2 regions of the Embleya sp. NPDC008237 genome follow, and region 2 is predicted to be linked to the other one. Evidence: riboswitches for the same ligand, from Rfam matches in the RefSeq annotation. Region 2 holds a riboswitch; the other holds the start of a gene.

Region 1 (7,579 bases), on a different contig from region 2:
TCCGCACCGCGTCGACTTCCGGCGCGTTGGTGAGGCGGTGCCAGCGGTACGCGTTGCCGACGCGGCGCTCTTCCAACAGAACTCCGCCGCGCTCGGCGACCAGTTCGATCAGTTCGGCCCAGAAGGCGTCGTCGGCCGCTCGGTCTTCGGCTACTTCGTCGGTGGCCGGGTCGTACGGTGACGCGTCGACCTGCTCGACGAACAGGCCCAGCGCACGTGCCCGAATCTCGGCTTCGTGAAGTGGGTCGGCGCTGCCGAGGTAGACGTCGCGTTCGTATCCGACGTGCACGAAGAACCCATCGTCGCCTACCAGTCGACACCAGAGGCCGTGGCCGAGCAGCATCGCCCGCACCAGGCCGAGAGCTGTGCCGAGTGGAACGAGGGCGCCGTCGTGATAGCCGGTGAGGTTGTACGGGAACAGGCCATCCAGTTCATGACCGCCGGCCCCCGAGCACTCGGAGAAGGAGTGGAAGCCGTTCTTCATCGGGTTGTCGATCGTGAGCCGGTCGATACCGGCGTCGAGGGCGAATGTGCCCAGTGCTGCGGAGTATGCGGCTGCGACGGATTCGCGGCAGTCGTGGCGGATGTGCTTACCGGAGGTCGCGTCGGCCGGGTCGTACGGGGTGATGCGGTACACGGAAGGCGCCATGTCAGCCCCCGGTGCGGCTCGAAGTTGCCCTGAGGGCCGGTCGCGGGTGGGCAGGGGAAACAGTCACCGGCGCAGCTTAGTGGCGTGATCCATCGGTGGCCAGGGCGGCGGGGCGCTGGGCCGTTTGGGGAGGGCATGTCCCCGATCGGGTGGAAATGATCGACAAGTCTGGCGAGTTCGAGGGGCGGGTCAGGAGCATGGCGGCGTCGCGGCAGTTCGCCGTCGTCGTTTCGATCGTGGAGAACCGATGCACATGCGTACCCTGGCGCTCGGCGCCGCCCTTTCGCTGACCGCCCTCCTGCTCCCGGCAACGAGCGCGAGCGCCGCGCCGGCCGCGCCGCCGTCCTGTAGCGACGGCTCGGTCTGCTTCTGGACCGGCGAAGGATTCCACGGCAGCACGTGGGAGTGGACCTCGCGCAGCGGCTACCGCGATATGCCGCCGGCCTTCCACGACCACGTCGGTTCGTTCGTCTCCGGCACCAGGGCGTGTTTCGTCAACTGGAGCCCGGTGCAGAAGCGCGACGTGTTCAACGGCGACTGGCGCTCGCGCTACCTCGGCGACTTCGGTGGCCGGATCGACGGTGTCGGCCCCGGCGCCTGCTGACACCCCTCGGACAGCAACGGCCGGTCCTTCGTCGGGGAGGACCGGCCGTTGCGCGAACTCAGTCGCGGACCGGCACCGTCACCGTGGACGGGTCGTTCGACGGCGACGAGAAGGCGAGTCCGGCGCCGAACGGGTTGTGCTCCAGGTAGAGCGGATCGACCGTGTCGAGCACGACGGCGAGGCGGTGGCCCGCCGGGACGTCGTAGGCCGTCGCGTACATGTCGATGTCGACCGGGAACGCCACCCCCGGCGTCTTTCCGTGGAAGGTCAGCGGCGAGTGGGTCACCAACTTGCCGATGCCCAGCGGGCCGACGTCGTACAGGTAGGCGAAGATCGTTCCGCTTTCGTGCGATGCGGTGACGGTGGTGTGCAGCTTCGTCGTACCGCGGACCTTCGTCTGTGTGCCGTAGCGGTCGCTCTGCCACACGCCCGCGAATGCCCTGGGCAGCAGCGGGATCGAGGCGACCGGCGGGACCTGGAGGAACTGGTCGAGGATGCTGGACAGGAAGATCGTGCCGCCGTCCGCCCCGGAGTCGACGTTGGCCAGGACGCGCTGGGTCCCGGTGAGCGCGATGGTGCGGGTCGAGGAGGGCACCGCCGGCCAGCTCGGGTAACCCTCATAGCCGCCGTCGCCGGTGCGGGACTTGAGCTGTACGGGCTGCTCCCGGTCGATGCCGTTGTCGACGCCCCGCAGATGGTGGTCGAACCAGCGGGTCGAATCGGCCCACATGTCGTTCGGCAGCCCGAGCAGGCCGCCCGCCTCGGCGGTGGCGTGGTCGCCCGGACGGAATTCGAGCCGCTTGGCGCCGGTCAACTTCCCGTAGAAGTCGGCGTATTGGTTCGGCGGGAAGAGCGAGTCGCCCCAGGCGTTGCCGAGCATGATCGCGGCGCCGTTGGCGTTGATCCGGTCCAGGTAGGTCGTGGGCGAGCGCTTGGCGCCCCAAGCGAGCATCTCCGCCTCCTTGTCCAGGTTGCCGGAGAGGAAGTTCTTCAGGATCTCGGTGAGTTCGGCGCTGGGTCGTCCGGTGAGGAAGCCGGCGCCGCCCAACAGCGCTGCCGCCTGGGCGTGTTCGGTCCGGCCGCTGTAGATCGAGTCGATCAGGTCGGCCCAGCCGCTCATCGCGACCACGGCTTTGATCCTGGGATCGAACGCGGAGGCGAGCAGGCTGATCCCGGCGCCGTACGAGACGCCGGCCATGCCTATTCGACCCGGATCGGCGGGTGTGTTGGCGAGCGCCCAGTCGATCACTCTGGACGCGTCGGCGATGTCCTTGGGACCGGCCGTCTCGATCTCGCCGCCGGACTGCCAGAAGCCGCGCGAGTTGTAGCCGATCACGACGTAGCCCTTGTCCGCGAGCTTTTGCGCGGGGACGACGTACTCGATTTGGGGCATCGCCCAACTGGTCGGCAGTACCACGACCGGATAGCGGGTGCCGGGGGCGCCGCCGGTGGGCGTGACGACGTTCGCGGCGAGCTTGGTGCCGCCGTCGCCGGGGATGTCGACGAAGCGCAGGGAAGTGCCGGCGGCGGTCTGCACGGCCGCCGCGGGGGTGTGCGTGGGGACGGTGCCGGCCGACGCGGCGGGCCCGAGGGCGGGCCCGGCGAGAATCGCGGCCGAGACGACGGCGACCGCACGAGCGCGTGAGCGCACACGAGCGCCTGGGCGCACACGAGCGCGTGAGCGCATGCGGAATTGACCCATGAGGGTCTCCTGACGTCATGGTCGGGGCGTGGCCCGACCCGCGAGAAAGCATGGTGAAGCGACGCCCAGGGACGGCGTCTGAAGGTGACTCACGAGTAAGTTACGCGCCGGTAAATCAGGACGGAAGGGCCACGGGGAACTCCGCTTCGCACGGTTCCGACGGCGGCGGCGGGGGCGAACGGTGATGGCGGTGGGGTGCCGTGACGCGGCGGTGAAGCGAGGCGGTGCGGCGCCGGGCTTGAGTGGGACGGTGCGGCGGGGCGACTCGTCGTGATACGGCCGGAGCGGTCCGGGCGGCGACGCGGTGCGGGCCGGCGGCTTGGGGTGATTCGGGCGAGGCGGCCTGAGTCGGGGGAGCGGCATCCCTGGGCGGCCGCGCGGCCCGGTACGCCCGCGTGGGGCGGCAGGCGTGGTGATTTCGGTGGGGTGGGAGGAGCCGGGTAAGGCGACGCCGGGATGGTGCGCACTGGGTAAGGCGACGCTGGAGGCGGGCGGCAGGGTTCGAGTTCGGCTTCGATCCGGAGGGTCGGCTCGTGCCGGCCGACGAGGCGCTCACGCCCGACTCGGCGCGTTTTTGGGCATGTTGATCCGGGGCGGGATGGCGCGAGCCGGGCACGACGTAGACGCGGCGGCTGACCGGGGCGTGAGCCGGTGGGGGAGTCGGACGCACGGCGGTGGCGGAAGTCCCGGCGCGCTCCCCGGGGTGATCTTCGGCCGCGGCCGCGGCCGCGGCCGCGATCGCGGTGAGGGGTGCTTCCCGCCCCGGTACCGTGGTCCCGGCGAGCGGGGGCTAGCGGGGGTGAGCGTGGAGGACGTCGACGCGGAGACGCGGCGGGCGTGGGAACGGGGCGAGCGCGGGCGGGCACGGTGTGCCGAAGCGCTGGGCGCGGAGTCGACGGACGAGGCTCCGGACGCCGTGCGCGACTTGTTCGCGGAGGCGATCGAGTTGCTGACGGACGCGCTCGGCGCGCTGGACGTTGCCGATACACGCTGGCCGGAATTCGCCTATGCGGCGGGCATCGCGTACGCCGCGAGCGCGGCGACCACCGACGGCCGGCCGGCCTGGGATCAGGCGCGGATCTGCTTCCGGCGCGCACATCGGACCGCACCGGCGGACGCCCACCTGTTCCGGGCCGCCGCGCAGGTGGCCTCGGCCCGGGTCGGCCTCGACCCGCGCGGCACGCCGTGGCGCACCCTGCTCGACCCGCCGCCTGCCGCCGAGATCGCCGCCGCACTCGGCCGACTCGGCAGCGACGCACTTGTGCAACTCGTGCCGGGCGCCGCGGTGTTGACCGATGCCGATGGCACGACGCGGGTGCTCGACCTGCCCGAACTCGACTACGGCCTGGACCTGGCCGGAGGCGACCGGGAGAACTGGGCCGACATGCTCGATGCGCTGGGCGAATGGGCCTGGACCACGGTGATGGAACCGGTACTGACCGCGGTGCCCGGCTCTTTCGGCCGCGCGCCGTCCCTGGTCCTGCTGCCCGCCGGACCGTTGGGCATGGTGCCGTGGCATGCGGCCTGGACACTCGTCGACGGCCGCCGCCGGCATGCGCTCCAGAACGCGCAGATCTCGTACATCGGCGCGCCGCGCCTGCTGTGCGAGGTCGCGGCGCGGCCGGCGAGCGCGCGGGCCCGGCGGTATGCGATCGAGATCGGGCGGGCCGCCGGTGACCCGATCGCGTTCGTGCCGGCCGGCGGTCACGACGAGACCTGGCGGGTGGGCGCCGAGTACCTGGCGGCGGGCACCCACACGGTGGTGTCGACGTTGTGGCCGGTGGACGAGACGACCACCGCGCTGGTGCTGTACATGGCCCACCACTACCTCGACCGCCGTGACTTGCCGCCGGCCCAGGCCGTCCGCACGGCGCAGTTGTGGCTGCGCGACCCCAAGCGCGGAATCCCCGCCGCGATGCCGGCCGAACTGGCCGCCCGAGCCCGCGCGATCGCCCCGGACGACCTGACCGCCTGGCCGGCATTCACCCACTCGGGCTGGTGAGCCCCCACCCGATCCGGCGAGCCGCACGCACACGAAGCGGCGTCGTCCACCCAGTCGCGGTGGCGCGTCCACGCCCGCTTGGAGGCCATCGCCCGCCTCGCCCGCTCGTGGCCGCGCGTCTTGCCCGCTCGTGGTTGTGCGTCCTGCTCGGACCGGGTGGCTTACTCGCTCGTGGTGGTGCGTCTCTCCTGGAGGTGATCGCGCGTCTCGCCGGTTACGGCGGTGCTCGGGCCCGGATGCAACCGCACGCCTCGCCATTCGCGGTGGTGCGTCTCGCCCACACCCGACCGCCCACCTCGCCCACGCGTGAGGACGGCCCGTGGTCGCCGGGTGGATCCCCTCGCGGTCGGGCGCGTGGCGATGGCCCGTGACGGCGCCCGGCGACCGCTCGGCGAGCCGTCCCCGGGCTCGTTTTGGCACCCCGCCTTCCCAAGTGGGTCGCGTGGCGCGTACTGTTCGCCACGCCATCGCGGGAGCTCGGACCAACCGGGCTGAGAGGGCGGCATGGGGTGTCGGCGACTAGCCGACGCGCCCGGGGCCACCGACCGCTTGAACCTGTCCGGGTAATGCCGGCGTAGGGAGAGCAGGTAGAGCCATGTCGGCTCCGGTCATCGACGACGCACGCCCCGAGGTGCCGCACGGCGGCGCCGAGGCGCCCCTGATCCTGGACACCGCACCGCCGCGCACCCTCGGGTTCCGCGACCAGGCGGCGTTCTGGGCCAACCTCGGTGTGAGCCTGCTCGGCTTCTCCGGCGCGCTGTACGTGCTGGCCCCGGCGGGGTATCCGCAACTGTCGATGGTCGCCGCGATCGTCGCGGCCGTCGGCGGCACGCTGATCGGCACCCTCATGGTCGCGGTCGCCGGCATCCCCGGTGCGCGCAGCGGTGCGCCCGCGATGACCGTGCTGCGTGGCCTGTTCGGCACGAAGATCTCGTACGTGCCGACGGTGTTCAACATCGTCCAGTGCATCGGCTGGGGCACCTTCGAGCTGTTGGTGATCTCGATCGGCATCGAGGCGATGACCGACGGTGACGGCCCGCACTGGCTGTACATCGTCGCCGCCGGCACGGTCACCACGGCGATGACGCTGCGCCCGCTGGGCATGCTGCGGATCCTGCGCCGCTACGTGACGGTCGCGGTGGGCATCGCGATGCTCTACTTCTCGGTCCAGCTGTGGCGCGAGGGCCTGCCGCCGATGACCGAGGGTTCGTGGTCCGGGTTCTTCCCGGCGATGGACGCGGCGCTCGCGGTCGCGGTCTCCTGGGTCCCGCTCGCGTCCGACTACACCCGCCACTCGCGCGGCACCAAGCCCGCATTCTGGGCCGCGCTGAGCGGATTCTCGATCACCAGCATCTGGTGCTACCTGCTCGGCCTGGTCGCCCTCGCCCAGGTGGGCGGCGACCCGGACAAGATTTTCGACTCGTTCCTGGGTGTCACCGCCGGCTGGGTCTTCTTCGCCGTCCTGGTCGTGCGCGAGGTGGACCAGAGCTTCGCCAACGTCTACAGCACCGCGATGTCCATCCAGAACCTCGCGCCGCGCGTGGACCGCCGGGTGTTGTGCCTGGGTGTGGGTGCGCTGGTCACCGCGTTCGCGCTGATGGTGAACGACTTCGACACCTACGCGAGCTTCCTGTCGCTGATCGGCTCGATCTTCATCCCGCTGCTGGGCGTGCTCGCGGTGGACCTGTTCGTCGGGCGCGGGCGGGCCGGCTGGGACCTGGGCGACCACGCGCCGGCCCGCTGGGTGATGATCGCGCCGTGGGCGCTGGGCTTTTGCATGTACCAGCTGATCAACCCGGGTTCGGTCGAGTGGTGGGCGACGTTCTGGGGCCACATCCAGGACGCGCTGCACATCCACGCGCAGACGTGGACCTCGGCCTCGCTGTTCTCGTTCGCGCTCGCGGGCGCGACCGCGTACCTCGCGGTCGCGTGGGACCGGCGGCGGGCGGTCGCGGCGCGTTGAGGCGAGTCCGCGGGAGTCGACCACATCGACGCCGCCGGCGGCGCTCGGCGGCGGCTGGGCCGGTGGCCTACTCCGTCGGGCCCAAGGCCGAAGCCAGGTCCGGCGCCGACCAGCGCCGCATCTCGGCGGGTGCGGTGTCGGCGGGGCCCGGGTAGAGGCGGTACAGGGTGCCCCCGCCGGTGATCGGGATGTCACCGTGGACGAGGGCCACGAACGCGCGGCCGGCGACGAGTTCCTCGCCCGCGTCGAGGTGGGCCGCGATACCGCCGACGCCGTCGCGCAGGCGGGCCGCGAAGGCGTCGGCGTCCTCGTCGGCGGCCCGGCGGTACTCGGTGACCTCCCCCGCGCGCCGACCGCGGATCAGCACCCGGTCGGTGGTCGCGGCGGCGATGATCCGGGCCAGGTCGCCGAGCGTGGCCCGGCCTCCCGGGGCGAAGTGGATACGCAGGTCGCGGGCCAGTTCGGCGAGGCGATCGGTGTGCCGGAAGACGTTGTGCAGGCCGTCCTGGCCGGACAGGTTCAGGTCGGTCCACTGGGCGGTGCCCGCGGCCAGGTCGACGGTCATCGGGACGCAGATCCGCGCGTCGCCCGCCAGGTCGAAGCGCTGCCGGACCGCACTCGGGTCGAACGTGCGCCCGGCGGCCACCGCGTCCAGGTCC
Region 2 (7,579 bases):
ACCTCAGCGCTCGCCGGGGGGAATACCGGGTGATCGGTGACACAATCCGGTCGGTTGTCCGGGCCCGGGCCGCGGTGTCCGCAGCGTCCCGCCGTGTCCGTCCCGGGGGGTGCCCCGAGTCGCCCGGTCAGCTCTCGTTCGGCTGCTTGAGCAGGCCCGCGATGTAGAGCTGCTCGCCGACCTCGGAGAGCAGGCCGAGCTGCGTCTCCAGGTAGTCGACGTGCTCTTCCTCGTCGGCCAGGATCTCCTCGAAGATGTTGGCCGACGTCACGTCGCCCTTCTCGCGCATCAACGGGATGCCGCGCCGCAGCCGCTCGACGGCCTCCATCTCGACCGCCAGGTCGGCGCGGAACATCTCCTCCAGGTTCTGGCCGATCCGCAGCGCGTTCAGTCGCTGGTAGTTCGGCAGGCCCTCCAGCATCAGGATGCGGTCGGTCAGCCGCTCCGCGTGCTTCATCTCGTCGATGGATTCGTGGCGGGTCCAGGCCGCGAGCTTGATGTAGCCGCGGTGCTCCTGCATCTTCGCGTGCAGGAAGTACTGGTTGATCGCGGTGAGCTCCGCCGTGAGCTGTTCGTTCAGGAGCTCGATGATCTGCGGGTCACTGTGCATCGCGACGCACCTTCCGATGTGGGTGGGACACAGGGGAACTCCGAGCGCGCATGAGGCAGGAGTTTTCCCACGAATCCTGTCACTTTTGGTAGCGCTTCCGCCACGAAGGGCAGCCTTGCCTTGCAATGTCGAACATGTCCCGTCCCGCCGCCGACCTTCTCGCTCGGCGGCACGGGGAACACGCACGGTGACCGCCGGCGGTCGTGGGCGCGACAGGGGCGGTCGTGAGTCGGCCGGAGCGTCTGGGACCATGTGAGGTATGGGGCATACGGAAGCGGCACAAGGTGGGACCGAGGCTCCGGACCGCGATCCGCGACTTCCGCCGGGCCAGCGCATCCAGCGCGGATGGCCCGTGCTGCACTATGGACCGGTCCCGCGGTTCAAGCCCGAGATATGGGACTTTCGCGTCTTCGGCGCGACCGCCTCGGGGGACAAGCACTGCTGGAACTACGACGAGTTCTCGGCGCTGCCGCACGACACCGTGATCGCCGACTTCCACTGCGTGACCAAGTTCAGCATGCTCGGCAACGAGTGGAGCGGGCTGACCATAGCCAAGCTGCTGGAGATCGCCCCGCCCGCCCCCGAGGTCACCCACGCGATGGTGTGGGCGGAGTACGGCTTCAGTTCGAACCTGCGGATGTTCGACTTCACGAACGATCAGACCATCCTGGCCACCCACCACAACGGCGAGCCGCTGACCGCCGAGCACGGTTTCCCGGTCCGCTTGATCGTGCCGCACCTGTACGCCTGGAAGGGCCCCAAATGGGTGCGCGGGATCGAGTACATGGTGGCCGACAAGCGCGGCTTCTGGGAGGAGCGGGGCTACCACAACATCGGTGACCCGTGGCAGGAGCAGCGCTACTCGTACCAGGAGGAGAGCGGCGAGGGGCCGGCGCTGACCTGAGCCGCCGCCCCGGACACCCCGCCCCGGCACGTACGAAGGCCCCACCCGAGCGAATCGGAGTGGGGCCTTCGCAGGTGCCGCGCCGGAGTGGAACCCCGTGCCTAGAAGTTCGAGATGAACACCTCGCTGTTGCGCTTGACCATCGAGCCCGCCGGCGGGTCCTGCTTGCCGACGTTGGCCGGGATCAGCGGGATCATCCGGTTGTTCACCCGCAGTCCGGCGGCCTGCAGCGCGCGGCCCGCGTCGTCCGGGTTCATCCCGGTCACCGGCGGGACCTGGACCAGGTCCGGGCCCTTGGACAGCACCACGGTGATCTTGGTGCCGAAGGGCACGGTCGTGTTGGTGCCCGGAGTGGACGACATGATCCGGCCGGGCGGCACGGTGTCCGAGAACTGCGGGGTGGGATCCGCCTCGACGGTCACCCCGGTCGTGGGCAGGAACCTGGCCTTGGCCTCGTTGATCTCCAGCCCGGTCAGGTCCGGTACCACGGTGTCCGGGCCTCGGCTGACCACGAGGGAGACCACGCTGTCCCGCTGGAGCTGCTCGCCGACGGCGGGTTGGCTGCTCACCACGGTGCCGGGCGGCTTGGGGCTCGCCACCCGCGTCTCCGTGCCCGGTTTCAACGCCGCGTCGGACAGCGCCTTCTTGGCGTCCTCCAGCTTGAGGTTCACCAGCGCGGGCACCACGTGCCGCTCGGGACCCTTGGACAGTTTGACCTTCACCGTCGAGCCGCTGAGCACGTTCTTGCCGGGAGCCGGGTCGGTGGACATGACCGAGCCCTTGGCGATCGTCTCGCTGAACTCTCCGTCACCGACGTAGGAGACCTTGAGGTCGGCCGCCTTGAGCCGCTTCTCCGCCTCGGCCTGGGTCATGTTCAGCACGCCGGGCACGTCGGAGTAGCGACCCGAGCCGTACCACCACGCGCCGCCACCGATCGCGGCGGCGACCAGCAGCACGATGGCGAGCACGATCATCCCGCGCGAGGGCCCGCGTCGGCGCCGCCGGCCGGGCAGCCCGGGCTGCTGCGGATAGCCACCGCCGGTGGAGCCCGCCGGGGGGGCCTCGGCGGCCGGCGCGTACTCGTGGTGCTCCGCCGGATAGGCGTCCTGGTACGCCCCGCCGCCGTAGCGCGCCTGTTCGTCCTCGGTCGAGTCCACGCTCAGCCCCAGCGGCGCCAGGTGCGGCGGCAGCAGGACCTCGCCGGCCCGGAACACGCTCGTGGCGTTGTCGTGGATCGGCTCGGGCGGCGGCGGCAGTCGCAGCGCCGCGCCGAAGTCCAGCTCCGCGTCCGGCATCGCGTGCCGGGTCCGGCGGACCAGGGTGAGCAGCGTCTCGGCGTCGTTCGGCCGGTGTTCCGGGTCGCGCACGGTGGCCGCGCGCACCAGCGTGTCCAGCGAGTGCGACAGACCCGGCACCGCGAGCGAGGGCGGCGGCACGTCCGCGTGCACGTGCTTGTAGATCACCTCGACCGCGGTCGCACCGTGATGCGGCTGCCGGCCGGTGAGCATCTCGTAGAGCACCACGCCCGCCGCGTACACGTCCGAGCGTGGCGTGGACTCGCCGCGCTCGACCTGTTCGGGGGCGAGGTAGGCGACCGTGCCGACCAGGACCTTGCCGGTCGCGGCGGTGGCGGTCGTGGTGGTCGCGCGGGCGAGACCGAAGTCGCCGAGCTTGATCCCGCCGTCGTCGGAGATCAGCACGTTCTCCGGCTTGACGTCACGGTGCACGAAGCCCGCCCGGTGCGCGGCGGAGAGCGCGGCCAGCATCGGCTCCAACACCCCGAACGCCTCGCGCGGGGTCATGTTGCCCAGGTCCTGGAGCAGCTCGCGCAGCGTGCGGCCCTCGACGTACTCCATCGCCAGGTACGCGACGGAGCCGTCGGTGCCCTGGTCGAAGACGTTGACCACGTTGGGATGCGACAACCGCGCCGCGGCCTTCGCCTCCAGGATGAAGCGGCGGGTGAACTCGGGATCCTGGGCGAGCCCGGCATGCATCACCTTGAGGGCGACGGTGCGGTCGAGTCGGGTGTCGAGAGCCCGGTACACCGTGGCCATGCCACCCGCGGCAACTCGGGCATCGACCCGGTATCGACCGTCGAGCAGCCGCCCGACGAGCGGATCGTTCAAGGTCGTGTCCATGTTCTGGAGTGTAGGGTCCACTGCTTTGTGGACGCCGACGGTCTTCCCCACGGTTCCCCGCCGGCCGGCCTGTGTGCGGCTCAGAAGGCGGGGTGCTCGGGGCCGGCCTCCAGCATGCCGGCCATCGGTGACGACGCGTGCGCGTGGTGGCGCATCGGGATCCGCCCGGCGCGGTAGGCCAGCCGCCCGCCGTCCACCGCGTGCCGCATCGCCTCGGCCATCAACCGCGGCGACTGCGCGCGGGTGACCGCCGTCGCCAGCATCACCGCATCGCAGCCCAGCTCCATCGCCAGCGCCGCGTCGGAGGCGGTGCCCAGACCCGCGTCCAGCACCACCGGGACCTCGGCCTGCTCGGTGATCAGCCGGATGTTGTGCGGGTTGCGGATGCCCAGGCCCGACCCGATCGGCGAACCGAGCGGCATCACCGCCGCGCAGCCCACCTGTTCGAGTCGGCGGGCGAGCACCGGGTCGTCGTTGGTGTAGGCCAGCACCCGGAAACCGTCGTCGACCAGCCGTTCGGCGGCGTCCACGAGCTCGACCCCGTCGGGCAACAACGTGCGTTCGTCGGCCACCACTTCGAGCTTGATCCAGTCGGTTTCCAGCGCCTCGCGGGCCAACCGTGCGGTCAGCATCGCCTCGCCCGACGTGAAGCACCCGGCGGTGTTCGGCAACACCCGGATGCCCAATCGGCGCAGCACGTCCAGCACCGAGCCCGCGGTCCCCGGGTCCACCCGGCGCATCGCCACCGTGGTGATCTCGGTGCCCGACGCGATCAGCGCCTGCTCCAGGATCTCCAGGCTCGGCGCGCCGCCGGTCCCGGTGATCAGCCGCGAGGTGAAGGACTCGCCGGCGATCACCAACTTGTCGTCGGCCATGCCCTCAACCTCCCTGGACGGCGGTCAGCACCTCGACGCGGCTGCCCGCGTCGAGCACGGTCTCGGCCCACGCCCCGCGCGGCACCACCGACTCGTCCACCGCGACCGCGACGCCCTTGGCGGCGGTGGTCAGCGTGGCCACCAGTTCGGCGACGGTGGTACCGGTCGCGACCCGGCGCCGGTCGCCGTTGACGGAGACCTCGATGTCGTTCATGCCATCACCTTTCGGGCGGCGGTCGCGAACCGATCGGGCCCGAAGGGCGCGACGAGTTCGGGGGTGGTGCCCTGCGCGAGGACCTCGGCGACGGCGTCGGCGGTGATCGGGGTGAGCAGGATGCCGTGCCGGTAGTGGCCGGTCGCCACCACCAGGCCGGGCAGCGCCGAGCGACCCAGGATCGGCGCGTTGTCCGGGCTGCCGGGGCGCAGCCCGGCGAGCGTCTCCACCAGGGGCAGTTCGGTGATGCCGGGGACGAGTTCGTGGGCGTCGCGCAGGAGTTCGTACACGCCGCCCGCGGTCACCTCGGTGTCGTGGCCGAGTTCGTGTTCGGTCGCGCCGATCACCAGTTCGCCGTCCGCCCGCGGGACCAGGTACATGCTGCCGCCCTTGACCACGCCCCGGACGTTGCGGGACAGCAGCGGAAGCAGCGCCGGCGGCACCTTCAGCCGCAGGATCTCGCCCTTGACCGGCCGCACCGGCGGGACCACCTCGGGCGGCAGGCCCGGGATCAGCGCCGAGCGGCAGCCCGCCGCGAGCAACACCTGATCGGCGATCAGGTCGCGTCCGCCCGCCGTTCGCACGCCGTACGCGCGCTCGGCGGCGACCAGGACGCGTTCGACGCTCTCGCGCACGAAGACGACGCCGGCCCGCGCGCAGGCCGCGAGCAGCGCCGCGACCAGTCGGCGGTTGTCGATCTGGTGGTCGTCCTCGACGTGCAGGCCGCCGGTGATCGCGGGGGACAACATCGGTTCGAGCCGACGGCACTCGCGGCTGGTCAGCCAGGACGACTGCAGGCCCAGCCGCTGCTGGTAGGCGTGCAGGTCCTTGAGCACGGCCCGGTCGTCCGCGTCCAGGGCGACCGCGATCGTGCCGCAGGCGCGGTAGCCCGAGGGCAGGTCCGCGGCCTCGGCCAGTTCGGCGGCGAACTCGGGGTAGCGCCGGGCCGATTCGATGCTCAGCCGGAGCAGGCTCTCCTCGCCGTACTGGAGTTCGGAGACGGGGGTGAGCATGCCGGCCGCGGCGTGCGAGGCTCCCCTGCCCGGGGCCGGGTCGACGACGGTGACGGCGAGGCCGTACCGGGTGCGCGCACGCCACGCGACGGACAGTCCGACGACGCCCGCGCCGACCACGACGACGTCGGTGGGGTGCTCGGACATGGTGGGGCTCGACATGGTGAGGGGAACTCCCTTCGCCGGTATGACCCGGATCAGGTTCGGACGGTCGGGGGCTCGCAGCCCCCCTCTCAGCCCGGTCTCACCGGGCTCCCGTGACCTCTCCACACTACGACACCGGTTTCGGGTGCCCGGGAGCGCCCGAGTGTGCGCCGACGATGTCCTTGACTGAGTCAAGACCCTGCTCGTCGGCGGTGCCGGCCCGCGTCATAGGGTGCCCTGCATGGACAACGTGCTCGTCGTGGGTGCCGGCATGGCCGGCCTGCAAACCGTGGTGGCGCTGCGGGACCAGGGGTACACCGGTCGCGTCACCCTGCTCGGGGCCGAGGCGCACGCGCCGTACGACCGCCCGCCGCTGTCGAAGGAGGTGCTCGGCGGCAAGACCGACGACACGTCCTTCGAGGCGGACTGGGCCGCGCTGGAGACCGACGTGCTGTTCGGCCGGACCGCGACCGGACTGCGCCCGGGCGCGGTGGACACCGACGCCGGGCCGATCGCCTTCGACCGCCTGGTGATCGCGACCGGCTCGCGGGTGCTGAACCTGCCGGGCGCGGCCGAGGTCCCCGGCGTGCACGTGCTGCGCACCATCGACGACGCCCGCGCACTGCGCGCCGCACTCGTGCCCGGCGCCCACGTGGTGATCGTCGGCGCGGGCTGGATCGGCGCCGAGGTGGCCACCGCCGCGGCCGCCGCCGGTTGCCCGACCACCGTGGTCGAGGCCCTGCACACCCCGCTCGCCGGGCCCTTCCCGGACGCCATCGGCGAGCGGATCGTGCCGTGGTACGCCGAGGCGGGCGTGGAACTGCTGCTGGACGCGAGGGTGGACCGCCTGGAGGCGGGCGCGGTGCACCTGACCGACGGCCGCCGACTGCGCGCCGACGCGATCGTGGTCGGCATCGGGGTGCGCCCGGCCACCGAGTGGCTGGCCGACTCCGGCGTGGTCCGCAACGAGCGCGGCTTCGTCGAGGTGGACGACCACCTGGCCACCTCGATGCCCGGGGTGTACGCCGTCGGCGACTGCGTGGACTTCCCCTCCGCCCGGTACGACACCCGGATGAACGTCGAACACTGGGACAACGCGCTCCAGGCGCCGCGCGTGCTGGTGACCAACCTGCTCGGCGGCGACCAGGCGTACGACCCGGTCCCCTACTTCTGGTCCGACCAGTTCGGCCGCATGGTCCAGTACGTCGGCCGGCACGGCGCGAGCGACGAACTGGTCTTCCGGGGCGCGGACGAGGACGGCAAGTGGACCGCGGGCTGGTTCGCCGGCGACCGGCTGGTGGCGCTGCTCGCCGTCGCCCGACCGCGCGACCTGGCCCAGGGCCGCAAGCTCGTGCAACTGGGCACCCCGGTGGACCGGGAGCGGTTCGCCGACCCGGAGAACCCGCTCAAGTCGGTCGCGCTGTGACGGCCCGGCGCCCGGCCGACCGCCGGGCGCCGGCGGTCGGGACCGGGTGCGGAACCTAAACTGGCCGGGTGAGCGAGATCGACGCCAAAACAGAAGCCCTCGTCCCCGCCTGGGTGACACTCCCCGACATCGCCGAGATCCTCGGCGTGGACATCCTGAAGGTCCGCCAGCAGCTCAAGGAGCGCAAGTTCCTGGCCGTGCGCCGCGGCGAGCACCGGGCCCTCCAGGTGCCCGCCGACTTCTTCCAGGACGGCA

The links. Region 2 has a riboswitch for thiamine pyrophosphate ahead of thiO (glycine oxidase ThiO). Riboswitches for the same ligand answer to the same signal wherever they lie in the genome.
Region 1: another riboswitch for thiamine pyrophosphate. It lies ahead of ACFZBU_RS33410 (purine-cytosine permease family protein); the one in region 2 lies ahead of thiO (glycine oxidase ThiO).

The regions. Positions count from the first base shown of each region.
Region 1 is NZ_JBIBGL010000015.1:55,970-63,548, reverse strand. It holds gene ACFZBU_RS33435 (S1 RNA-binding domain-containing protein) at 1-649, opposite strand, end outside; gene ACFZBU_RS33430 (peptidase inhibitor family I36 protein) at 897-1,253, shown strand; gene ACFZBU_RS33425 (alpha/beta fold hydrolase) at 1,312-2,955, opposite strand; partial or broken gene ACFZBU_RS33420 (hypothetical protein) at 3,468-3,542, shown strand; gene ACFZBU_RS33415 (CHAT domain-containing protein) at 3,755-4,957, shown strand; TPP riboswitch at 5,417-5,557, shown strand; gene ACFZBU_RS33410 (purine-cytosine permease family protein) at 5,553-6,920, shown strand; gene ACFZBU_RS33405 (MXAN_6230/SCO0854 family RING domain-containing protein) at 6,988-7,579, opposite strand, start outside.
Region 2 is NZ_JBIBGL010000003.1:259,497-267,075, reverse strand. It holds gene bfr (bacterioferritin) at 128-610, opposite strand; gene ACFZBU_RS08145 (sulfite oxidase-like oxidoreductase) at 870-1,514, shown strand; gene pknB (Stk1 family PASTA domain-containing Ser/Thr kinase) at 1,616-3,652, opposite strand; gene ACFZBU_RS08135 (thiazole synthase) at 3,733-4,527, opposite strand; gene thiS (sulfur carrier protein ThiS) at 4,532-4,741, opposite strand; gene thiO (glycine oxidase ThiO) at 4,738-5,901, opposite strand; TPP riboswitch at 5,912-6,023, opposite strand; gene ACFZBU_RS08120 (NAD(P)/FAD-dependent oxidoreductase) at 6,140-7,324, shown strand; gene ACFZBU_RS08115 (Rv2175c family DNA-binding protein) at 7,393-7,579, shown strand, end outside.